4 regions of the Lysinibacillus sp. NPDC086135 genome follow, and region 1 is predicted to be linked to each of the others. Evidence: riboswitches for the same ligand, from Rfam matches in the RefSeq annotation. Region 1 holds a riboswitch; each other region holds the start of a gene.
What was found. Region 1 has a riboswitch for cobalamin ahead of ACIPKN_RS03570 (hypothetical protein). Riboswitches for the same ligand answer to the same signal wherever they lie in the genome.

Region 1 (6,286 bases):
CAGTAGCAAGAATAACAATGAGTGACCGCGATGTATCAAAAGGTTGCGAAACTTTAGAACCTTTGATAAGTAGTAAGTCAAATTCATCCAGTGAGAACTTTTATTAACCTCAACTTTTAGGGTGATTGTATATTACATGTGCTAAAATAAAAATGGAAAAATTATTCAATCAGGAGGTGTTTTTATGGCTATAAAAGCAATAGAGTTATTTTTTGTGATTGGATCTATTTATTTCTTTTTTGTGATTTCATTCTTTTTTAGAAAAAGAGGTAAAAAAATTTTGTATACCTTTATAGTTATTATCCTTTTAAGCTATGCAGTATTCCTAACTGTTCGTCCACATATACAGAACGCAACATATGATAAATATACTCAAATGGTTGAAGAACATTTAGAAAAGAAATACCCAAATGCATCTTGGGAAACTAGTTTTGATAAAGAAGAATTATTAACAACGGCATTTGGATACCAAATAAAAGTTAAATTTGCTGACGAACCAACAGTACTTTATGTATATAAAGTTGAAAACGGTAAAGTCTTTCAAGCATATTTTTCATATTTAGAAAATTCCCCTCAAAATGACGGCAAGTATGCGGAACGAGATTAAAGATTTTTTATCTATCACTTGATATTTGAAATCAAACAATTCAACAATACTTTTAGATAAATGACAGAACTCCTACCTTTAATGATAATGCAAAAGCTTATCTCCGCTTCTTGCGCCACTGAGAGCCAAGTACGTCCCCAAGAAAGCACCCAGTCGTAACGGAAATCACTCCCATAATGGTCTAGATTAGGTCTCCTATCAGCAATTTTTTTCTGCGGTAAAATTTATAAGAGGGATGATTAGGGCGAGAATGTTCTTAATCGAGACTAATAATTTTCTTTAAAATACCTTCAATATGCGCACTTTTACCCTTTTTTACGAACAAAGTCTCGGCTTGTGCTTTTCTCTCATTGGTAAGCCCCTCTTTTTGATAGGCATAGACACAGTCGTATATATTTACTCGTAATCTTGTAGGGTAATTCTGTTACAATATTGATAAAAGAATGAATAGAAACGAGGATTTTTTATGCATGTAACAATCGGGGTACTCGCTCACGTGGACGCAGGAAAAACAACATTTTCTGAGCAGTTACTATTTCATACAAACAGTATTCAAGCCCGTGGACGAGTGGATCACCAGGACACATTTCTAGATAATCATGAGTTGGAGCGTCAGCGAGGCATTACGATTTTTGCGGAGCAAGGTCGCATGACGATTGAGAATGATACATATACGTTAATCGATACACCCGGACACGTAGATTTCTCACCAGAGATGGAACGTGCCATTCGGGTTATGGATTTTGCCATCATTATTGTAAGTGCGGTTGAAGGACTACAAGGTCATACGGAAACAGTGTGGCAACTTTTACGCCAATACCACGTCCCAACTTTCTTCTTTATTAACAAAATTGATCGTGAAGGGGCAGATGTTCAAGCCGTTATGGTACAGCTTCAAAAGGACTGTTCTGAGGATGTATTATTCGTAGATGAACCGCTCCGTTCAGACTATGTTTCAAATCGCATGATGGAGTGGCTTGCTGAACGTGACGAAAAGCTTCTCGACGATTTTCTAAATGAAACATTGGATTGCTCTAGCTGCCTTACTCGTTTACATACGATGATTAAACAGGAAAAAGCCTTTTTATGTTTTACAGGCTCTGCTTTAAAAGATATTGGGATAAAGGAGTTTTTAGCACAGCTCCCCCTACTTACAAAAACACATTTTAATAACAAAGCTCCGTTCCAAGGTGAAGTATTTAAAATTCGTCATGATGGGCATCAACGCTTAACTTTTATCAAGGCATTGCAAGGAACGTTACATGTGCGTGATGAATTTTCCTTTGAAGATGCAACAGAAAAAGTAACTGAGATTCGACTTTACAATGGCAGCCGTTATGTAACAGTTCAAGAGGTCGAGGCTGGGGAGATTTTCGCAGTAAAAGGGATTAGCGAAGCAAACATCGGCGATATCATTGGTTTTTCAGGTAACCCGCAGCCCTATGAGTTAGTACCGACTTTACAGGCAAAAGTACAATATGAAGGCGATCAGCATATAAAGGAAGTTTTAAAAATTTTCCGCACACTTGAAGCAGAAGAACCATCATTACGTGTGCTATGGCATGAAAAATTTCAAGAAATTCATGTACATATTATGGGTGTCATCCAACTCGAGGTTCTTATCGACGTGCTGAACAAACGCTTCTCGCTAGACATTTTATTTAGCGAACCACAGATTTTATATATGGAAACGATTGCAACAACGGTGACAGATTATGGTCATTTTGAACCTTTAAAGCATTATGCAGAAGTACATTTATTGATGGAGCCAAATACACGCGGTACTGGTCATACATTTGTCAATGCTTGTCATGCAGATGATTTATCGGTTGGGCATCAACGACTCATTGAAAAACATCTATTCGAGCGCGATCATCATGGGTTGTTAACTGGCTTCCCTGTGACAGATATTCGCTTCACTCTCTTGACAGGACGCGCACATATTAAACATACAGATGGTGGCGATTTCCGAGAAGCAACATTCCGAGCATTACGGCAAGGGCTGGAGCAAGCAGAAAATGTATTACTAGAGCCGTATTACCGTTTTAAACTTAAAGCTCCAAGTGATTTTATTGGCCGGATGATGACCGATATTCAACAAGCTGCTGGTACATTTGACGCGCCAATCTTAACTGAACATGATGCGATTTTAACTGGCCGCGCTCCTGTCGCAACATTTATGAGCTACAGTACAATCTTTGCCGCCTACACTAATGGTAAGGGCGTACTTTCTCTCCAATTTGATGGTTATGATGTGTGTCACAATACAGAAGATATCATTGCACAAATTGGCTACGATAAAAACGCCGATCCCGAATATACATCTTCTAGTATTTTTTGCGCAAAAGGCAAAGGTTACTCCGTTCCATGGCATGAGGCAGAGGCGACGATGCATTGTATTGACTGAAATCATAAAAACAGGACATGATTATCTATCAATGTCCTGTTTATGTTTCGTTGGTATTCTCTGGCTCCTCGCGAGGATTTCCCTACTTCCGTGAGTATTCTGGCTCCGCTCGAGTAGTTACTCTGCCTCCGCGAATATTCCACCTCCATTCGCTGATATTCCCTTCACCCAGCACGAAATTAATTTACAAAGCTTGCACTGTTTTCTGTGCCTGTTTGAAAATGCGATATGAAGGGTCCACAACAACGTAGCTATGGGGATTAGAGAAATCAATTAAAACCTTGCCAGGTCGACTTTTCAAAAGTTGTAAATTATCAATTAATTCCAGTAATAGTTCATGACCGTTACCACGTGGGTGCCAGTTTAAATGATATTCATTTAGTTCCTTCACAGCTTCTAAAAATTGATGATACTCGCGCTCTACAAAATTAATCAGTTGTTTGTTTTTAGGAGCTACCTGTGATAAATCCTCTAAATATGTTCCATAAAAGCGCATCACTATTGAGCATAATAAATCATTGACTCGAGCAGCACTTAATATTGGCTTAGGAGCTTGGGCTAGTCGCTCTAAATTTGGCTTTGCACGAGTCGAATCAATGCGTGTAATTAAATGATGATGCTCACCGTTCACCTCATAGATAATTGGATTTGTCGGCATATACATCATAAAACTATTTGTTTTTGTTTTAAGTTGATCTGTAGTATCCGCCTTTGCAAAAAGGTGCCCATTAAAATTTCCATTTTGAATCCAAATAATATCTTTGTTATATAAAATTTGCTCAAACAATCGTTCATTACTAATTAGTTTGCTAGCTATTAATTGGTCGACAAGTGATTCTACAGCCATTCTTGTTGTAGCTTTCTTAGTAGCTTCAATGCGTGGCAGCTTACAAATTTTCATATCTACATATTGCGATTCCTGTGCTGTACATACATGAATATTCGTCATACGTGCATCCTCTTTTCGTACATATTTTCAAAACGGAAGTCATCAGTAAAAAAAGGATTTCCTATTAAAGCGAGGAAATCCTTCATTCTATCTTTTTCGTTCATCATATAACGTCAAACAATGCCCAAATATGAAAGAATTAGCACGATAGCTAATACCTCCTCTTATTTTGGGCGTTTGACGTACAGTGACGAACAGAGCATTCTGTTTTGTCAACATGCCACCTCCTATTCCTCGTAGGGTTATGGTGTGTACTCATAATAGGCAGGTATCCTGACTCATGATCATCGCTACCTTTCCCCTTCCCGTCGTTAAACAGTGGTATATGAAAAGTCGCTCACATTTACAGTTGCGGGACAGTGTCGGATTTGCACCGACTTCCCTTTTAAGTAAATTGCACGCAATTTACACCTATTACTCCACGCTATTCAGTTGTGAGATATTTAAAATACTCCACATTCCTGTTGAATCATTAAAATCAATTGTAAAGGTGTGTGGATTAAAAGTCAATTGATGTTGGTAAGTTTTAACTTCTCTTTATATTTTTGCAAATAAAAAAAGAGGTAGAGCCTTTACCCTACCTCCTTCACTTCTTAAAATGGTAATGAGTCTACAAATCTTTCTTTCTCTAAACCTTCTAAAATTTCCCTAACGTAAGATTGAATAGTATATTTCGATAAATAGTTACCGATATTACCTATATTATTAATAACGTATTCATTTAGTTCAGATACGCCAACAGCAAGAACATCCTGATTTAAATTAGATTCATATTCATATAAAATCTCTTTAATTTCCCTTCTTAAATGATGTTCATTTATTTTTACAGGTTTATTTTCTGAATTTAAAGAGAACTTTAATTCATTAACCATCTTTTTCATATATGTTCCCATATCAGTTTCTACTTCATTAATCTTTTTCGGCACTAAGTTTCCATATTCTTCAAGATATAAACTCTTATTTGGATTTTCCTCTTTATATTTTAGGGTACTAATAACCTTATGCCTTAACTTACGTTTAAACTCTTCAATTTTCGTATATCTTAAGTCTCTCGGATATTCCAAATGTTGTATGTTCCCTGTATCAAAAATAAATGGAGTTGCGTCATCTTTAATAACCACAAAAGGCATATCAAATGCTAACCTCAAACCAAACTCAAACATTACATTTGGATTTTTTGCACTAACATCAATAATAACTATTTCATCAGAGTATATATTACGAACAATATTACTTTGAATTACTCTAACCTCATCGGAATCACTTACTAATCTAATATCCACTTCATATTCAGCAATATCCTTTAATGCTTCACGAATAATCCTTCTTACATCTTCCCAATGATGTTCATTTAGCCCCACAATTTCAGCAATAGGCATTATTAGCCCTACTTTTATTGCTTTTTTAGTGTCTTGGCTCGAATTATTATTTTCAGTTGCTTCATCAGGTTGAACTATTCCTGTCGTTTCACTCATTTAAGACACTCCTCTAACCATTGTTTCATTTCTTATCATTTACACATTTAACTAAACATGAATATTATACCATTTTTTATGGGCGTGTGAAAATTGATATGGTAGCGTACAAAATAAAAAGTTAGGGGTATCCGCTTCTTGTCAATACTTTTCTAATCTAATCCGTATTAATCCTTGCTTGCTGTAATCTACATTAATTATGCGATAACTCACATCATAAACAATTACTTTAGCATATGTATCCTCATTTAATCCAAAATACTCCTTACTTGCTTCATTATCTCTAACAGTAATCTCATAAATAGGTTGATTTAGATTAACCGCTTCATTAGATGAGATTGAAAAATCTTTGTATTTTAAAATAGAAGGAATATAACCTTTTAAAACTTCTCTTTCTTCATATATTGGTCTACCTAACTTGTCATATCCAATTAATACTTGTTCTATTTCATATCTAGGTATCGAATAGTTACAATATTCTAATGTAGCTTTAAACTTACCACCACGCAATTCTAATACGTCAGACGTAACCATGTAAATATTGTCGCTATCTTGATTAATCTTAGTATAATCACCACAATGGAATAAGCTTAATGAATGGATATGATACGCGGAATTAGGACTAAACGTAGCATTAGTTATTACTGCATTAATCGAAAATGGATTTTCCTCGTAAATGTTAAATTGATATTGAGTTTGAATTGATCTTATCGTATCTTGAATTAATTGATCATCTAATAACTTCATTTAATCACCTCTCAATTGTATAAAAGGAATGTACTGCTACTATTATTGTTTACTTTAATCTGTCTAATCTTATTGTCCAGTTGATCTATACGCTTCATTAT
Region 2 (6,286 bases), on a different contig from region 1:
ATCGAATGAACTGCTGAGCAGATTGGGAACAAGATTGATGAGTAAGACAAAGTGATTTTGATAGCCTTATCTGTTATTATAATGTTTTTTAGTTAAATATAAATTTGGTAATTATGGTACACGCTAAATTAGTATAAAAATAACTCTAGGATACTTATTTATTTTATTAAAAGTCAATAATTAAAGTAATGAACTTAATATTTCTGGATCTATATACAATGTGCAACATTATAATATGCTATTTTTTAAGCTGAACTAATTTGATATTAGTTCAGCTTTTATGTGTGTTTTAAGATATAGTTTGAGTATAATTAATAGAAGTATAGTCTCAGGAACTTTTTCTACCTGTTATTCAACTCCCATGAAAGAACTTAATCATCTTTCATTTTCTGTGGTGAAGAGATTATTTTCGCGCTTCATGGAGGGCTAACGGGGCAGCCTCTTATTATAATCTTATTGTGTTACTAAGGGTATAATTTTTCTTCCGCAATAGAGTGCATATATTTACTCAATACCGTTATTATGAATCAAATTTGTGGGCCTTTTTGGAGAGACAGCCATGAATATGGCCATGACCGATGTTATGAGAGACTTTGGCGTCAGTGCAACTAGTGCTCAATGGTTAATAACAGGCTATTTATTAGTATTGGGAATTTTAGTACCCATTTCTGCCCTTATTATTCAATGGATTTCAACACGTTGGATTATTATAATCGCAATTTTATTCTCAATTATTGGTGCATTAGCGCCAACATTTTCAATTTTATTATTATCACGGGATTTAAGCAGTTGGTACAGGGTTAATTTTACCCCTTATGATTAATGTAATTTTCATGGTTGTACCAATCGCAAAACGTAGTGCAACAATGGGAATGGTCATTACACTTGCTCCAGCAACTGGGCCAACAATCGCTGGTATTATCGTCGATATATCTAGCTGGCATTATATTTTCTGGATAAGCATTGCCCTATATATCATTATTTTCTTCACTTTTATGCCAAAAGTGTACAATGTCTCAACGCTAACAAAACCGAAAATCGATTATTTATCTATCGTTCTTTCAACAATTGCATTTGGTAGTATTATTTATGGACTAAGTACTATTTCAGAAAGATTCTACATTGGCAACAATCATAATAGTAGTGGGCATTGTAGCTCTTTTATTTTTCATATGGCGTCAATTTACAAGTAAGCATCCGATGATTGATTTACATGTTTTCAAATATCGTAATTTCGCTATTGGTTCAGTTTTAATATTTATTGTATTCGCATTACTGTTAGCCATTGCGATTCTTATGCCACTGTATTTAAAAGGATCATTATTACTTTCAGCAACGAATGCTGGGTTTGCGATGTTATTAGGAAACATATTAAATGCCGTCTTTGCTCCAATTGTCGGAAAAACGTTTGATCGTGTTGGTCCAAAATTTTACTTACGTTTTGGTTTCTTATGCTTAGTTATTTCAACGAGTATATTATCCTTTGTCATTAGTGCCACAACACCACTTTGGTTAATCATAGTTTCATGTATGATTTTCTACGTAGGTGTCTCAACAACTATTATACCGGCGCAAACAAACTCACTTAATGATTTACCAAAACAGTTGTATTCTCATGGTTCCGCTGTCATAAACACACTTCAGCAAATTGCAGGTGCAGCAGGTACCGCATTAGCCATTACACTTATGACAACAGGACAACACCGCTTTACAGTAGAGCATTCAAAAGCAAGCCCTGAAACTCTAGTTGCAGTAGGTACACAATTTACATTCGGCACTATTGTGATTGTGGCAGTAATCGGTCTGTATTAGCATTATTTGTAAAACGAACAACAAATCATTTGCACTAGTTTTCAAATGAAAGAATAACTTAATATATTCATCCATCTAGTGAACAACTTTCTAACTTACTTATTCATAAGAGAGATAAAAAAATGAATAAACTAATAGCATTCATAACAATTCCTATTTTCTTTAAATGATGTATCGCAAGCTAGTCGTCCATATAGGAACAATAAACGAAGTTGCTGAACACAAATATAAAACCGGCATAGGTCAATAGAAAAACGAAACGCCAGGATCATTGGTAAATCATTGATCCTGGCGTTTTTAGTAACCAAACAGGAAGAGAACTCACAATATCACTAAAACAAATTGATACTTCCTCAATAGTTTGTTTAGGCCTTCAGATAACCCCTGATTCGTTATATCAAGAGAATTTGCCTTTCATCATTCAGCACAAGAATCGTTGCTCCAACACTTATAATCGGACTACTGCCTATAAATTTTCGTAATTCCTAAATGTACCCAAATTTCTCACGATTAATAAAGCTCAAATTTAAAAGAGATCGCCTTTCTTTTAAAGTAACCTCTCTAATGCCGGTTCGGCGGGATCCTTTTAAAAATCTTTTTTATACGAAATATTGCTAAAAAATGTAGAATAGTTCACCAAAAAAGAAAAATAGTTAATGATAGTCTGTCTCTTCCGAATTTTACCTATATTGCTTGTTTTAAAAACTCTATGTTAAGGTAAAATGACAAATTGAATATGCTAAATTTTGGTGGTTCAAATGGAGTTGTTTCCATTTGATTAAAAGGGAAGTTGGTGAGAGTCCAACACTGTCCCGCAACTGTATTTAGGAGTTCAATAACAAGGCCACTGTTTTGTTTGTCAAAATGGGAAGGTGTTATTGTAGCGTTGATCATAAGTCAGGAGACCTGCCACTAAATAAGCATCAATTGACCTACGAGGATAGGGAGGTGTTAGCTACTACATGATCTTTGTGAATTCATGTAAATTCACTGTTTATTTGCTCTATCATGCTTTTGTAGATTAACAACTTCTCAAAGGGGTAGAAGTTGTTTTTTTGTTGTTCTTTCGTGTTTTAATGGTAACGCTTACAAGAATAATTAAACAAAGGGGTTGTAATGAATGGAGTTAAATTATTCACCAGGTCTCGATGGAATCATTGCCGCTGAAACAAAGCTATCTTTTTTAGACACTGTAGGAAGTCAGATTGTGATTCGAGGCTATGATTTGATTGAGCTATCACAAAGATATTCGTATTTAGACATTGTCTACTTAATGTTGCATGGAGAAATACCAACTACCGAGCAACGAGCTAATTTACAGGTTAAATTGAAATCCAATTACCAGGTTCCACAAGAAATTTTTCAAATTTTCAAGTTATTACCTGATGGGACGCATGCTATGGATGGGCTTAGAACAGGCATTTCGGTGTTAGCAGGCTATGATCAGCAAATCAATGATCGTTCTACTGAAATGAATTTGTCGCGAGCATATAGACTTTTAGGTGGTATGCCAAATATTGTAGCGAATAGCTACCGTGTATTAAATGGTCAAGATGTCGTGGAGCCTGATAACCAGCTTTCCTATAGTGCTAATTTTTATTACATGATAACTGGCAGAAAACCAACTGCTTTAGAAGAAGAAATTTTTGATCAATCACTCGTTTTATATAGTGAACATGAGATGCCAAATTCGACGTTTACGGCTCGTGTTATTGCCTCAACACAATCTGATTTGTATGGTGCTTTAACTGGCGCGGTCGCATCATTGAAAGGTAATTTACATGGTGGGGCAAACGAGGCAGTGATGTATATGCTTCTTGAAGCCAAAACAGTAGAAGGCTTTGAAACATTGCTGAAATACAAACTGCAAAATAAAGAAAAGATTATGGGCTTTGGCCATCGTGTTTATATGAAAAAAATGGACCCAAGAGCGCAAATTATGAAAGAGGCTTTACACAAATTCTGTTTGCAGCAAGGAGATCATCGCTTATATCACATGTGTGAAGCTGGTGAAAAAGTGATGGTACAGGAAAAAGGGTTATACCCAAATTTAGATTATTATGCGGCACCAGTGTACTACATGCTTGGATTGCCAATTGAAATATATACGCCAATCTTTTTTGGCTCACGAACGATCGGCTTATGTGCTCATGTAATTGAACAGCATGACAATAATAGATTATTTAGACCTCGTGTCAATTATATTGGCGAGCGTCATAACCTTGAAGAATTGTCGGTATAATCAAGTTTAACAACTCGCCATAGAGCTGATGGGCATTCTGACCAATGTCCATCAGTATACTAGTATGGCAAATTCATGCAACGGAGGGAAGATATAGATGATAAAAACAAATGAACTATCTAAGACAGATCAATTACTAACTGATATTACCGATTATGTATTAAATACAACGATTACAAGTGAAGAAGCCTACGAAACAGCACATTATGTTTTATTAGATACTATAGGTTGCGGCATTTTGGCTTTACAGTATCCCGAATGTACGAAACTACTTGGACCAGTTGTACCCGGTACGGTTGTTCCAAATGGTACGCGTGTTCCAGGAACTTCCTATGTACTTGATCCAGTGAAAGGTGCTTTCAATATTGGTTGCATGATTCGTTGGTTAGATTACAATGACACATGGCTTGCGGCTGAATGGGGACACCCTTCTGATAATTTAGGTGGCATATTAGCAGTTGCGGATTACTTGAGTCGTGTACGTATTGCTGAAGGCAAAGAGCCTCTTAAAATAAAAGACGTTTTAGAAATGATGATTAAAGCCCATGAAATTCAAGGGGTATTAGCATTAGAGAATAGTCTGAATCGCGTTGGTTTAGATCACGTATTATATGTCAAAATTGCGACAACAGCGGTTGTGACAAAGGCATTAGGTGGAACTCGTCAAGAAATTATCAATGCATTATCAAATGCTTGGATTGATAATTCAAGTTTACGAACATACCGCCATGCCCCAAATACAGGATCAAGAAAATCATGGGCAGCAGGAGATGCGACAAGTAGAGCCGTACAATTAGCCATGATGACTGTGCAAGGTGAAATGGGTTATGCAACGGCCTTATCTGCACCTGGCTGGGGATTCCAAGACGTACTCTTTAATAAACAAGAATTAAAGCTTGCAAGACCGCTTACCTCTTATGTTATGGAGAATGTTCTTTTCAAAGTTTCTTTCCCGGCTGAATTTCATGCGCAAACAGCTGCAGAATGTGCAGTTCATTTACATCATGAAGTGACAAATCGTTTAGATGATATTGAAAAAGTTGTCATTACGACACATGAATCAGCTATTCGCATCATTGATAAAGAGGGCCCATTGAATAATCCAGCTGACCGTGATCACTGTATTCAATACATCACAGCAATTGGACTGATCTATGGTGATATTATCGCAGACCATTACGAAGATGACGTGGCAGCAGATCCACGCATAGATGAACTAAGAAATAAAATGGTTGTTGTTGAAGATTCACAATATACGATCGATTACTTAGATCCTGAAAAGCGCTCTATTGCTAATGCTGTTCAAGTTTATTACAAAGATGGGACATCATCAGAATTAGTAGAGTGTGAATATCCTTTAGGACATCGTTTCCGTCGTGAGGAAGCATTCCCTAAAATCATTGATAAGTTCCGACAAAATATTAGTACACATTATTCTCAAAAACAATTAAGTAAAATTAATGAGCTTTGTGCTAATAAAGAGATTCTCGAAAATAGTGCTGTTCATGAATTTGTAGATTTATTCATCTAACTTTTTTCAGCTGTGTTTTATGTATCGAAAGAATAAGTCACTTTATAGCGGGTGTCCAAACATCCGCTGAAAGAAGTGCCTCCGGCGGATGTCACGGAATCGGAAAGGAGTTCAATGTAGGATGTTAGTTTAAAATCATCACATCCATGCGATAACGGCTAACTGCCCTGCATCGGTGTTGTTAACGCTTCGTTAGCACTGCGCTTTCGCACAAAAAGCATCTGCTGCTGCCGCTTCGTTTTCGCGCAAAAACATTGGCTGCTGCCGCTTCAATTTCGCGCAAAAACATTGGCTGCTGCCGCTTCAATTTCGCGCAAAAAACATCTGCAGGGCTAAGCACAAAGCCGATTCCGGGCTCAATTATGCCGCGGCATATTGATTAATAGGAGGTCTTTAAAAATGGCGTGGATTGTCAATGAAGTAATGACACAAAAACAATTGGCTGACCAATTTCGAGCTTTACTAACGCGTTCTACTATTTTGCAAATACCAGGAGCTCATGATGCGATGGCAGGCTTAATGGCTAAAAAAGTGGGCTTTGAGGCATTATATCTTTCTGGAGCTGCCTACACAGCAAGTAGGGGCTTACCTGATTTAGGAATAATTTATTCAAATGAAGTTGCTCAGCGTGCTAGTGAAATTATCCAAGCTACTAACTTACCAATACTAGTGGATATTGATACTGGCTTTGGCGGTATATT
Region 3 (6,286 bases), on a different contig from region 1:
AAGCATAAGCTAGATAGTGAAACCATTGTCCTTATTAAAGGTCCAATGTCTAGCAAATCTATGATAGAATTTGCGAATCAGTTAAAAAATAAATAATAGAAAAAGAAGCTTCCTTAAGGAAAGCTTCTTTTTTAAACATTAATTCTGTTGAGCATTTCAAATTCAACCATTTGAAATGATTCTAGTAAACTTTCTTAAAAAACACGTTTTGCTGTAATATAATGCTCTTTATAATAGTCAACCATTAGTACTCTTGTAGTAATACCACTTGAACTTGGAATGATAATACGTTGATCTCCGGCATAGATAGCTACTAGTGAAGGGCTTTTAGAGCCTTTAACACTATTAAAGAACACTAAATCACCCTTTTTTAAATTGGTACGTGAAACCGTTGTTCCAACATTCATTAGTTCCTTTAAATTGGTTGTACCAAGTTTAACTCCACTCTTACGATAGACGAAATCTACATATCCTGGCGCTGTAAAGCGAAGACTTGCTTCATTATTTGTAGAACTCATAGTTACTTTATTTTTATAATTAAAGGCGTTTTCAACAATCTTATCGCCTTTCGTTGCAGGATTAGCTGAAAGTAATGTAGGTAATACTCTACGGGCCCCTACATAATTATCTGTATAATATGGTTTACTATTTAAATCAGAAATAACAATATTTTGCTTAGAATCAGCCATGTGAATCATTTTGTTGTTTCCGATATACATACCAACGTGGTCAGGGTCTGTCCCAGTTTTTTTACTCTTAAAGAATAGTAAATCACCTTTTTGTAATTGATTTCTGTTAACAGACGTTCCTTGCTGTAACATATAATCTTCATTATAAGTTGCAAGGTCAACACCATTTTTCTCGAAAATGTACATAATAAATGAAGCACAAGAAAATTTATAAGGATATGTAGCCTTGTATACAGAATTGCTGTATGTCGCCTTACCAATTAAGCTTTTTCCAGTTTGAATTAGTTGATCTGCTTTCGCATTAACTGCTTGTGAGTTATTAAGGGCATTTGTTGTTGTTGCAGCCTCAACTTCTATAGGTTGAACAGTTGGCTGTACCATCCCCACTGTGCTAAAACCTATCGTCAATGCTAATGTTGTTGTTAAAAATCGTTTATTCATGTTGTTAATTTCCTCCTGAAGCTATTGTTAGGATTAATCCCAATTTGGTTTGTCACTGGAATTAATCGTAGCATGAAAAAGTAGGGCTTCTTTGAGGAAATTGTTACCACGCTGGATGGGGATTCGCTGTAAACACCTGATATAAAAGGCTTCATCGCCTTAATTTACAGTTTTATTACAAATGTTTCAGTTGGGTGAAGTGTTTGTGGAAAACGAAAAATCAAAGGGGCAGGAAGTACAAGTTTTTCTAGGCATTGAAAGATTAAACGACAATCGCTCCTATACATTTACCATGGTATAGTTAGACTATTTCATCTTTGGGATCTAGCGAGAAATAACGGTTCCATAAGGAGGAGTTTCGTTCTAGCTACTAGGAGTGAGCGTTGAACTGTTTCCCACGGCTTGATTTGTTCCACGCTACGCTTTTGAACTAAAGATAAGTTGTTGCTATCACTATAAAATAGTGTGAGATGAGATGTCAGATACAGGCTTTGTGAAATGGTTAATTAGAGAGGAAAGTGAGCGTTGGGGATCAGCATCACAAATGAGACACTGGAGCGCAAGCGAGATGGATCATCGAACGCCCCTAGTACCTCTCATTATGCCTACAATTTTACGCACAGCTTTGTGTGTAGATCTTTTTTGCTCTTTAGAAGGCGGATGTCGATAAAATTCAGAAGTCGGATGACATTTTGTTAAAACGTCGTTGCTTTGCTAAAGATTCATACTTTATTTCACTAAATATTTTTTTACAGCATGCCTTCTATTCAACTGTTTTCCTTAAATTTCCTGAATCATCTCTACTCTATTACCGAATGGATCTCTAAATTCAAAGCGATCAAAATGAGGAATAGGAACTGAATCGAAAATTTCTATATGATGTTCGGCTAATACCTTCTTCCAATGTTCTATATTTTCAACTTGATAGGCAATATGAGCTTTTGTCGTTAATCTATCAAAGCCATCCTCTGTCCCTACATGTACCTCCCTATTGCCGACCTGTAACCAAAATCCACCTCGTCCTTTCAACGAATCAGGCTTTTCAAGTTCATTTAGTCCTAATACTTGACAGTAAAAATGTTTCCCTTTTTCTTCTTCACCTTTTGGAATTGTTATTTGAACGTGATGTAAGCCTATAACCATTTTTTCTCCTCCTTTAATTCTAATCGATACTTACTTCTAGGATAATAATGCCAAATCCTTTAATTTGACGAAGGAATAGTTTTTTTTCTCACGAATGTGGCCTTTGTAAAACCAGTAAGGAGAATTAGGGAATAAGCCCATAATAGCCATGAGGCGAAAAATCGATCTAAGACAACCGATAAATTCGGAAAAATATCGTCGAAGACTAATAAAACGACTGCATCGATAAGCATTCCAGGTAATGCAATGCAGATAGCAGCCAGTAATCGCTCTGTACCTTTTATTTTTTTTATAGAATAAATAGGTATTGTCGCTAGCCAAACGATTGGAAAAGCTAAAATGTAAGTAGCTATCATGAGGGGAGGTTCTTTAAGGGTAAAAAAGTAATGCCCTATAAATCGAAACACGGCACTTGCTACAAACCAAATCCCAAAACCCCAGCATAAAAAGAATCGCATAGTGTTCCTCCTCTAATTATTTTCCTAGACGATGTAATGTCTCAAGGATTTTTTCGAATTGCTGATAAAATACATCTATATCGAAATCGTCCCGCATCATCACTTGTATGGCCAAGCCATCAATTAGCGCGTTGAAAAAAATGCTCCAAGTTTCCATCGACACGCCATCAATTGGTGATGTATCCCATAATTTGTTTAAAATATTACGCAAATGTTCATTTTCGGCCGCTAAAATTTGTCCAATTTGCTGTCTAATAGTCGGGTTCGTAAAGCCAAAGACGATTAAGGTGAAAAATAATTTATGATAAAAGGCATCATCTTCATATCGACTTTTTGCAGAAAGAAGTGCAGATTGAATCATTTCTTGATCGGTCGTCAAAATCTCATGCCAAGAATTTTCACAGATGTCCTGAACTATTTCGAGAATGATTTGCTCTTTTGATTTGAAATGATAATAAATAGTTCCTTGTGTCACACCAGCTTGCTCAGCAACAGCCTTTAAGGTGAATTTTTCAATCCCTTTTTCTACTAAACTTTGCTTGGCAGCCATTAATAAATCTGATTTTTCAATACCAGTAGGCTTTGCCATTCATTGACACCTCCATTGTTATTAGTTAGTTGGATAACTAACTCAAAAATAACAAAAAATACCTCTATTTACAAGTGTATTTTAGTAATTAGATGTATAGGGCTCCCAATATGATAGAGTTGGATTGAACAAACGTGAAAATAAATCTACTTTTCTGAAAAATATGTGTTATAGTAAAGCATAATTAAATAATGTGTAAGAGTTGGTGCCAAATGAAAGTTTGGCTTAAAAGGGAAGTCGGTGCAAATCCGACGCTGTCCCGCAACTGTATATCGGAGCAAATCACAATTGCCACTGGGGAAACTGGGAAGGCTGTGAGGTGTGTTGATGAGAAGCCAGGAGACCTGCCAATTTCTAGTACACACCAAATACCTACGTGGAAATAGGTGGTGAGATGTGACCGTATCGTCCCTGTGCGACATAGAATCATGCGATATCTTGTAAGAATTTCGTATTGTTTTTTCATAGCTATTTTTAATTTGCGATAACAGCCATTTTCCAAAAAAGGAGAGTGGCTTTTTTTTTTACTTCTTATTAGAAGTTAAAGCCTCTGGCCGATGTCACGGAATCGGAAAGAAGACCGAAATGACCGACATCGTGTCGGCCCTCATACTGGCCTAAGCACATAGGGCCGATTCCGGACTCAATAATGCCGAGGCATACTTAATGGATCGGAGAGATGAACATGATTTATACAAGTACTATAGTTGGTTATCCGTATATCGGAGAAGATCGTGAATGGAAAAAGGCTTTAGAGGCTTTTTGGAAAAATGAGCTTTCAGAGGGTGAATTTTTGCAGAACTTAAAGGATATTCGTCTAGCCCGAATTAACAAGCAGCTTCAACTCGGAGTAGACCTGATAACTGTTGGAGATTTCACACTTTATGACAGAATGTTAGATACGGCAATGATGTTTGGCTTAGTTCCAAAGCGCTTTGATTGGCAGGGAGACAAAGTTGATTTACAAACATACTATAGGGTAGCTCGTGGTAGTAAAAAAGCCCTGGCTAGTGAGATGACGAAATGGTTTAATACAAATTATCATTATATCGTGCCAGAATACGATGGACAAGCTTTGCAATTAACAGAAAATAAAATATTGGCAGATTTTTTAGAGGCTAAGGAAGCGTTTGGTATTACTGCAAAGCCTACATTGATTGGCCCTTATACATTTTGTAAATTAACGAAAGGCTATGACAAACTATCGCAGATTACATTCATTTTAGCATTACTACCACTTTATACGCAGGTCCTAAAGGAGCTCGTGGATGCAGGTGCACAGTGGATTCAATTAGAAGAACCACTTCTTGCCACAACATTAGATGAAGCGGAAGTTAAACTTGTTCAAGAAATTTATACACAATTAGCTGCATCAGTACCCGAAGCTAAAATTATGCTACAAACTTATTTCGAATCATTATCAGCATATGAGTCAATTGTAAAACTTCCTGTTCGTGGGATTGGGTTAGACTTTGTGCATGGCTACGGCAAAAATATGGAGTCATTACGTCAATTTGGCTTCCCAAAAGATAAAATATTGGCTGTTGGTATTATTAATGGAAGAGATATTTGGCGTTCCAATCTAGCAGAAGTTAGCTCAACTATTAAAGCCATTGAACAGCTAAGTGGCGCAAAAGAACTATGGATTCAATCTTCATGTAACTTACAGCATGTTCCAATTACGACCACACTTGAAACTAAGCTTGAATCAGTTCTTAAAAATGCCCTCGCCTTTGCGGATGAAAAATTAGTTGAAATCATGGAAGTAACAAAATATTTACAGGGCCAAGACAGTCCCTCAAATTACAAACTATCGGAAAGTATGAAGGCGATTGAAGCGTTGAAAAATCATCCGATTCGCCAAAATAAAGATGTTCAAAAAGCGGTTCGAACAGTGTCGAAACAAGATTTTGAACGCCATAGTGATTTTAAAGCACGGCAAAAGATTCAACAGCAAGCATTGCAATTACCACTGTTCCCAACGACAACAATTGGGAGCTTTCCGCAATCGGATGAAGTCAAACGAACACGAAGTGCATGGCGCAAGAAACAAATTTCCAATGAGGATTATGCAGTATTTGTAGAACATGAGACAAAGCGTTGGATTACTATTCAAGAGGAATTAGATATCGACGTTCTTGTGCACGGTGAATTTGAGCGCACAGATATGGTTGAATATTTCGGGGAAAAACTAACAGGTTTTGCATTTACGGAGAAAGCATGGGTTGTTTCATACGGTTCCCGCTGTGTGAAGCCACCAATTATTTACGGTGACGTTGCATGGGAAGCACCGATGACAGTCAAAGAAACAGCCTATGCTCAAAGCCAAACGAAACGCTATATAAAAGGTATGCTTACGGGTCCTGTGACAATTTTAAATTGGTCCTTTGTACGGGATGATATTTCCCGAAAGGATGTAACATATCAGATTGCTTTGGCACTCCGAGAAGAGGTGGAGGCACTAGAAGCTGCAGGCATTTCAATTATTCAGGTTGATGAACCAGCATTACGAGAAGGCTTGCCGCTTCGTAAAGAAAATTGGGGAACGTACTTAGAGTGGACAGTAAATGCTTTTAAACTTGCTACCTCTAGCGTGAAGGATGAAACACAAATCCATACACATATGTGCTATTGCGAATTTAATGATTTTATCGAGCCAATTAGTGCATTGGACGCTGATGTTATTTCCATCGAAACGTCACGTAGCCATGGCGAGTTAATTTCTTCTCTGCAAGTCAATCCGTATGAAAAAGGAATTGGACTAGGTGTTTATGATATTCATAGTCCACGTGTACCGAGTGAAAAGGAAATGCTAAGCATAATGCAGGATAGCTTACAGGTTTTATCAAAAAATCAATTTTGGGTGAATCCTGACTGTGGTTTAAAAACAAGGAAGGAGCCAGAAACTATCTCAGCACTGACGAATATGGTAGCTGCAGCAAAAACACTTCGTCAACAAGTACCAC
Region 4 (6,286 bases), on a different contig from region 1:
CTGGACGATAGGTACGTCTTCATAGCCACCGGAAAGATGTTCAACAACAATCATGCCCGTACCCCCTTGCTTCTACGTTGCTTGTAAAAAATATAGGAAAAAACGGGTGCCCCAATAAATGCAGTAATGACACCAATCGGTAGCTCTCTTGGCATAATAATTGTTCGCGCTATTAAATCACAAATAATCAGCAAAGTTGCCCCATTTAAAAATGATAATGGCAATAAGTGTCGGTGATCAGAACCCCAAACCATTCTCGTCATATGAGGAACGACTAAACCAACAAAGCCAATCGTTCCAGAAACAGCTACCGCAGCTCCTGTCAACATTGATCCACCCACTAAAATAATATATTTACTGCGCTTAACATGAACACCTAAATGCTTCGCGCGTTCTTCACCATATAGCAGAACATTTAACTCGCGTCTTTGTGTCCAAAGCATAATGGTGCCAATTATGACAAACGGGATAATCATCTGAACATAAGGCCAACCACGCATCGATACTGAGCCAAGCAGCCATCCGATAACTTGGCGAAGCTCTTCACCAGATAATGCAATCATTAAAGAAATCAAGGAACCTAAAAATGAACTAAATATAACCCCCGTTAAAATAAGAGTTTCCATTTTTAACGAGTGGTCTACTATTCTAGCAAAGCCCATAACAGCTACCATCGTTAATATGGCACCTATCATACTAAAGGTCGGCAATGTAAAATGACCTACTACAGGTATTGATATACTAAAAAAAATCGTCATAACTGCGCCAACTGATGCACCAGAGGAAACACCTAACGTATAAGGGTCAGCCAAAGGGTTTTTTAATAAGCCTTGAAAAGCTGCCCCTGCAATTGCAAGTGACGCCCCTACAAGCCCTGCAAGCAAAACTCGAGGTAATCGAATTTTCCATAAAATATTGGCGGCTGTTTCATCAGCCGCCTTATTCCACAATACTTCTAGCGGAATATGAACCGAGCCTATCGCCACACCACACCAGATGCTAATGATTAGAAGCGTAATTGCTGTTACATAGGCTACAATTTTTTTACTCATTTAAACGCCTCAGGGTAGACGGCCTTCGCTAATTCCTCAAGACCATCTGCTAAACGAGGACCTTGACGACTTGTTATATTTTCATCCACTTGTACTATGGCTTTATTTTTCACGGCAGAGATTGTCTCAAAGCCTGCACGTTGTGGAATTTTCGTTAAAATATCAGGTACGTAATTATATGCCACAACAATGACATCTGGATTTTTTGCGATAATTTGTTCAGCATCAATTTTATACCAGCTATTTGAATCTGCTGCTACATTTTCGGCATGAATCATTTCTAGCATTTCATTCATAAATGTACCTTTACCAGCTGTATAAATTTCTGGCTCATCAGACGACTCTACAAAGACTTTTTTCGCCTCAACACCGTCAAGTTTTGTTTCAACTTCTTTAACTTTTGCCTTCATATTTGCCACAATTTTTTTAGCCTCTTCTTGTTTTCCTGTTGCACGACCAAGCTGTTCAATTGTTGTGTAAGTTTCATTAAAGTTTTTTGTATCCGCTACAACAAATACTTTTACACCTGCCGCCTCAAGCTGTTCAATAGCTCCTTTTGAATAACCCATACCCGATGCATGCGCAAAAACGATATCTGGCGTTAAAGCAATAATTTTTTCAATATTATAATCCATACCGCCAACCTTTTCTTTTTTAGTAACCTCTGGTGGATAATCGTCATTATCTGTCACACCAACTATTTCATTATTTAAGCCTAGGCCAAATAAAATTTCTGTGTTACTCGGAATGAGTGAGACAATTTTTTCAGGAGGTGCCTCTAGCGTAATATTCTTGCCAGTAGCATCCGTTATCGTCATTGGGAATGTTGCTTGTTCTACTTTTGTTGTCTCTTGTTGCTCAGAAGATGACGGCTTTTCATTTGTCGCCTCTTTTGTATTACATGCAGCAAGTAAGCCAATAGCTAAAAATGCTGATAACCCTATTTTCCAAATTTTCTTCATGTGAATCCTCCTTAGTCTATTTGTGCGTATAGTTTTTATTGTTTTTTTGATTTATCGATACGTTTTAGTTTTTGATCGCCTAACATTTTGGATTTATCGCCCAACTTTTTGAGTTTATCACCTAACATTTTGGATTTATCGCCCATGTTTTCAAATTTATTGACATTCATCTTCCAAAACAAATACCCCTCATCATAAAATAATGAGGGGGTCAAATTTGCACAAAAATACATATACAAAATCCACCATCCTATCCTCGTAGGCTACAACGTGTTTTCTATAAAGGCAGGTCTCCTGGCTCGTGCTCCATACGCTTTTTCAAGCCTTCCCGAAATTTTCAGTGGCGCAGATTGAAAAAACTCACACATACAGTGGCGGGACCGCATCGGAATTACACCGATTTCCCTTTTCACTTTACTAAAGTAAAGAACCTTTATAATATTCAGTTGATTTTATTATACATGAAAATGAAAGAAGTCGCCTCCATTCGAGACGACTTCTAAACAATCAATTATACCTTGGCATAATTGCGTCCGGGATCGGCTTTGTGCTTAGGCCTGCGTGATGCAGGTCAGTTAGCCGTTATCGCATGGATGCGATGATTTTAGGCTAACATCCTATGTGAACTTCTTTCCGATTCCGTGACATTCGCCAGAGGCTTTGGGCCAACGTGATGTTGGTCACTCAGTAGTCGCCACAGGACGTGGCGTTCTTAGACTGAGTTCCTCTATTTCAGCAGGTGTTTGGACACCTGCCGAAATAAGTTAGACTATATCTGAAAAATACTGTACCGTTTTCATTGGTGCACCCATTTCTCGTAATGCCCATGTGTGCTCTAAATAAATATCTGCTAGCTTCTCATATTTGCCGCCGAATCTTTGTGCCCATTCGACAGCTACAACACTTTCATATAAATGTGCCATTTTCTCTGCAACCCTTTTTGCCTCAAACGTTTTCGTTGCATCATCTAAACGGCTAAATGTTTGCAAAGTTGCACCTAGTTTTGCTAATTGCTCCGCTACAATTTCGACTAATGGACTGTCAGGTAGTTTTTCTAGGCGCTCTTCCATGACACGAACAAACAAATCATGCACATGAAACTTATCAACTAAGCGAATGAGCTCTAAAGCTAAAATATTCGCAGTCCCTTCCCACACAGTAAGTACCTGTGCATCTCTTAATAACCTAGGTGTAACAAAATCTTCAATATAGCCGTTTCCGCCATGTAATTCAATGGCTTCACTAGCATAATGTACAGCTTGCTCTGCCGTTTCTTTTTTCATGATCGCAATATACAAGCGGTTTAAAATAATGTCTTCTTTATTCCCTCGCCCACTAGTTACTTTATCGTACAGCTGAATAAGATCAAAAACTGTGGCAACTTCTACATGAAGCTTGGCAGCGAATTTCCCTAGTGTATCCTGAATCATAGGATATTGCGTTAAAGACTTACCAAACGCATAACGATTTGTCACATAATGCTTCGCCTCTAAATATCCACGGCGCATAATACCGATAGAAGCAACCGCATTGCAAATTCTTGATAAATTAAGTGCCTCCAGCATATAATAAATTCCTTTATTCGGATCACCTACGACATAAGCTAGTGCACCATCAAATTCCACCTCACCTGAAGGCACTGCTTTAACGCCAAGTTTATCCTTTAAACGCCGAATGCGTAGGTTATTAACTGTGCCATCCTCATTTCGCCATGGAACTGCAAACAATGTTAAGCCCTTTGAGCCTGCCTGAGCCTCTTCCATGCGCGCCAATACCATGGTTACTCCACACATTCCTGCATTAGATGCAAAATATTTCTCTCCATATAAAAGATACTGATTGCCGTCCTGTCTTGCCTTCACAACATTCGCTCCAACATCAGAGCCACCTTGACGCTCCGTTAAAAACGTGGCCCCCTCATATAGCTCTGTCTCTCCTGTTGCACAAACATGTGGTAAAAAGCGCGCTTTCACCTCATCACTCGCATAATGATCAAGGAGATAAGCCGTTGCCATCGTTAAAGTAACAGGACAGTAAAAGCCTGGCTCAGCATGTGATAGTATATAGCCTTGAGCAAAGCTATAGACATAGTTACCCTTTCTACCTAATTGCGGAATATCCTTATGCACATAGCCAACAATGCCGGTATTGTACGTCTCTTCAATTGTTCTTTTATAGCCATCATTGACCCAAACCTCTGACACTTCTTCACCATAGGCATTATACCTTTGTAATCGAGGTTCACCCTCTCTATCCGTATGCTTGGCTCTCACATCAATATCTCCAGCACAAAGCTCACCAAAATCTGTTAGCTCACGTTTTGCATAGTCCACAAACTCTTTATCTAGCATCATTTCTAAAACTTTATGAAGTGTATCATTTTCGTTAAAAAAGTTTGTTGTTTTCATTTCTTCCTGCTGTAAAACTTTCATGCTATCTCACCTCTTGTCCCTTCAAGGATTGTTTTAGTATTTTGCCCGATGCATTTCGTGGTAACGCTTCCACACGTTCAAAGATGCGTGGAATTTTATATTTAGCAAGACGCTCCTCCAAATAAGCTTTAAGTTCGTCCTCGTCAGTTTCCGTTTTGGCGGCATAAACGGCCTTCACCGTTTCTCCCCACTCCGGATGTGGCACACCGATTACAGCCACTTCAAATATCCCCTCATAGCTCAACATACGATCTTCTATTTCTTTCGGATAAATATTCACACCGCCTGAAAAAATAACATCCTTTTTACGATCGATAATCCAAATATAGCCGTCCTCATCTATGCGAGCTAGGTCACCTGTTTTCAGCCACCCATCTATAAATGCACCCTTTGTTGCAACATCATCCTTATAATAGCCCAGCATGTTACCCTCACCGAATATCACGATTTCTCCTACGTCACCAACACTGACATCTTCTCCATTGTCGTTAATAATCCGTAGCTCCGCCCCAAGTGGTGCACGCCGACCAATGCTCCCCGCCTTCGTTGCATGCTCTTCACCAAACAATAATGAACCATTTGGACCAGCCTCTGTTAATCCATAGACACAGGTTACATTATCCGTTCGGAAAGCTTTTTGGATAAAGCGAATTTCATTTTGCGATAACGGCGCTCCACCATAAACCCACCATTTCATCGATGATATATCAGCTGTTTGCAATCTTGGCATTTGGGCAGTTAACAAATAAGCGACAGGTGCTCCGAAGAAATGCGTTGTCTGTTCCTCCTCGATTGAATCTATCAATAAATCAGCTGTAAATGTTGGCGTTAGTATATTTGTCGAGCCTACAAGTACTCCTGCCATTAAAAATAAATGTAATGGAGCTGAATGCGTCAATGGCATCATAAGAAGAATCCGACTTTCTGGCTTTACTTCCATTTCTATTGCAATCATTTGCGCTACAGTTAAAATATTGCGATAGCTAAACAACACGCCCTTTGGTTTTCCCGTTGTACCCGAAGTATATAAAATCGTTGAAACATCATCTTCATTCAATTGGCAATCAATTGTTTGACTGCTTGCATGTTGAATAAGTGTTTCATAGTTTAGCCAACCAGCCTGCTCTTGGCCTGTTTTGATTTTCAAAGGGACTACCTTGATGTTTTCGACTGCTGCAAAAATCGCCTCATGCACTAGAATAGCTTTAGCATCAGCATGCTGCGCTACATACTCAACCTCTTGCAGCGTAAATTTCGCATTTACTGGAACGACAATGGCTCCAATGCGCTGAATAGCAAAATAGCTAACAACAAACTCTACAACATTTGGCATAAAAACAATAACTTTGTCACCTTGCCAGACCCCCTGCTCTAACAAAGCATGACTAAGACGTGTCACTTGCTCATCTAAATCACAATAAGTCACACGTCTGCCCTGACAAACAACAGCTTCACTCATAGGGTACTTTCGCGCATTACGTGCTAACAAATTCGAACTATTCATCGTGCATCTCTCCCTTTAAAGTCGCTAATTTTTCTGTAAATATGCCTTGTAAATGCTGTAACTCCTTTTTCATCTGTACAAGCTCTGCAATTTTGCCATCGATTTCTTGTATTTTTTGCTCCCCATATTCGACCGTGCGTTCTAACTGCTGAATGCCCGTGCGATCATCATCAAACAGCAATACCATCTCCTTGATCTCCTCAAGTGAAAAACCGTACCGCTTCCCCCGGAAAATAAGCTTAAGCTTCGCTAATTCTTTTTTTGAAAAGGTTCGCTGATTAGTAGATGATCGATTAGGATTAAGCAGCCCTAGTTCCTCATAATAACGAATTGTCC

Region 2: linked by a shared signal. The riboswitch ahead of mmgD (citrate synthase) and the one ahead of ACIPKN_RS03570 (hypothetical protein) in region 1 are both predicted to bind cobalamin.
Region 3: linked by a shared signal. The riboswitch ahead of metE (5-methyltetrahydropteroyltriglutamate--homocysteine S-methyltransferase) and the one ahead of ACIPKN_RS03570 (hypothetical protein) in region 1 are both predicted to bind cobalamin.
Region 4: linked by a shared signal. The riboswitch ahead of ACIPKN_RS10940 (hypothetical protein) and the one ahead of ACIPKN_RS03570 (hypothetical protein) in region 1 are both predicted to bind cobalamin.

What each region holds. Positions count from the first base shown of each region.
Region 1 is NZ_JBIVCA010000002.1:135,269-141,554, forward strand. Features, by position in the region: gene ACIPKN_RS03560 (hypothetical protein) at 185-607, shown strand; gene ACIPKN_RS03565 (GTP-binding protein) at 1,074-3,014, shown strand; gene ACIPKN_RS03570 (hypothetical protein) at 3,199-3,963, opposite strand; cobalamin riboswitch at 4,210-4,393, opposite strand; gene ACIPKN_RS03575 (hypothetical protein) at 4,557-5,438, opposite strand; gene ACIPKN_RS03580 (hypothetical protein) at 5,580-6,185, opposite strand; gene ACIPKN_RS03585 (hypothetical protein) at 6,197-6,286, opposite strand, start outside.
Region 2 is NZ_JBIVCA010000013.1:111,328-117,613, forward strand. Features, by position in the region: gene vanT (serine racemase VanT catalytic subunit) at 1-55, shown strand, start outside; gene ACIPKN_RS17280 (hypothetical protein) at 560-823, shown strand; gene ACIPKN_RS17285 (efflux MFS transporter permease) at 816-1,193, shown strand; gene ACIPKN_RS17290 (MFS transporter) at 1,123-1,812, shown strand; cobalamin riboswitch at 2,546-2,740, shown strand; gene mmgD (citrate synthase) at 2,933-4,054, shown strand; gene prpD (2-methylcitrate dehydratase) at 4,152-5,585, shown strand; gene prpB (methylisocitrate lyase) at 5,985-6,286, shown strand, end outside.
Region 3 is NZ_JBIVCA010000006.1:87,216-93,501, reverse strand. Features, by position in the region: gene ACIPKN_RS10255 (UDP-N-acetylmuramoyl-tripeptide--D-alanyl-D-alanine ligase) at 1-96, shown strand, start outside; gene ACIPKN_RS10250 (C40 family peptidase) at 195-1,130, opposite strand; gene ACIPKN_RS10245 (VOC family protein) at 1,911-2,273, opposite strand; gene ACIPKN_RS10240 (DUF5367 domain-containing protein) at 2,333-2,731, opposite strand; gene ACIPKN_RS10235 (TetR/AcrR family transcriptional regulator) at 2,748-3,320, opposite strand; cobalamin riboswitch at 3,507-3,686, shown strand; gene metE (5-methyltetrahydropteroyltriglutamate--homocysteine S-methyltransferase) at 4,006-6,286, shown strand, end outside.
Region 4 is NZ_JBIVCA010000007.1:15,251-21,536, reverse strand. Features, by position in the region: gene ACIPKN_RS10955 (adenosylcobinamide amidohydrolase) at 1-54, opposite strand, end outside; gene ACIPKN_RS10950 (FecCD family ABC transporter permease) at 51-1,052, opposite strand; gene ACIPKN_RS10945 (ABC transporter substrate-binding protein) at 1,049-2,014, opposite strand; gene ACIPKN_RS10940 (hypothetical protein) at 2,050-2,253, opposite strand; cobalamin riboswitch at 2,282-2,464, opposite strand; gene ACIPKN_RS10935 (acyl-CoA dehydrogenase family protein) at 2,779-4,446, opposite strand; gene ACIPKN_RS10930 (class I adenylate-forming enzyme family protein) at 4,448-5,950, opposite strand; gene ACIPKN_RS10925 (MerR family transcriptional regulator) at 5,943-6,286, opposite strand, start outside.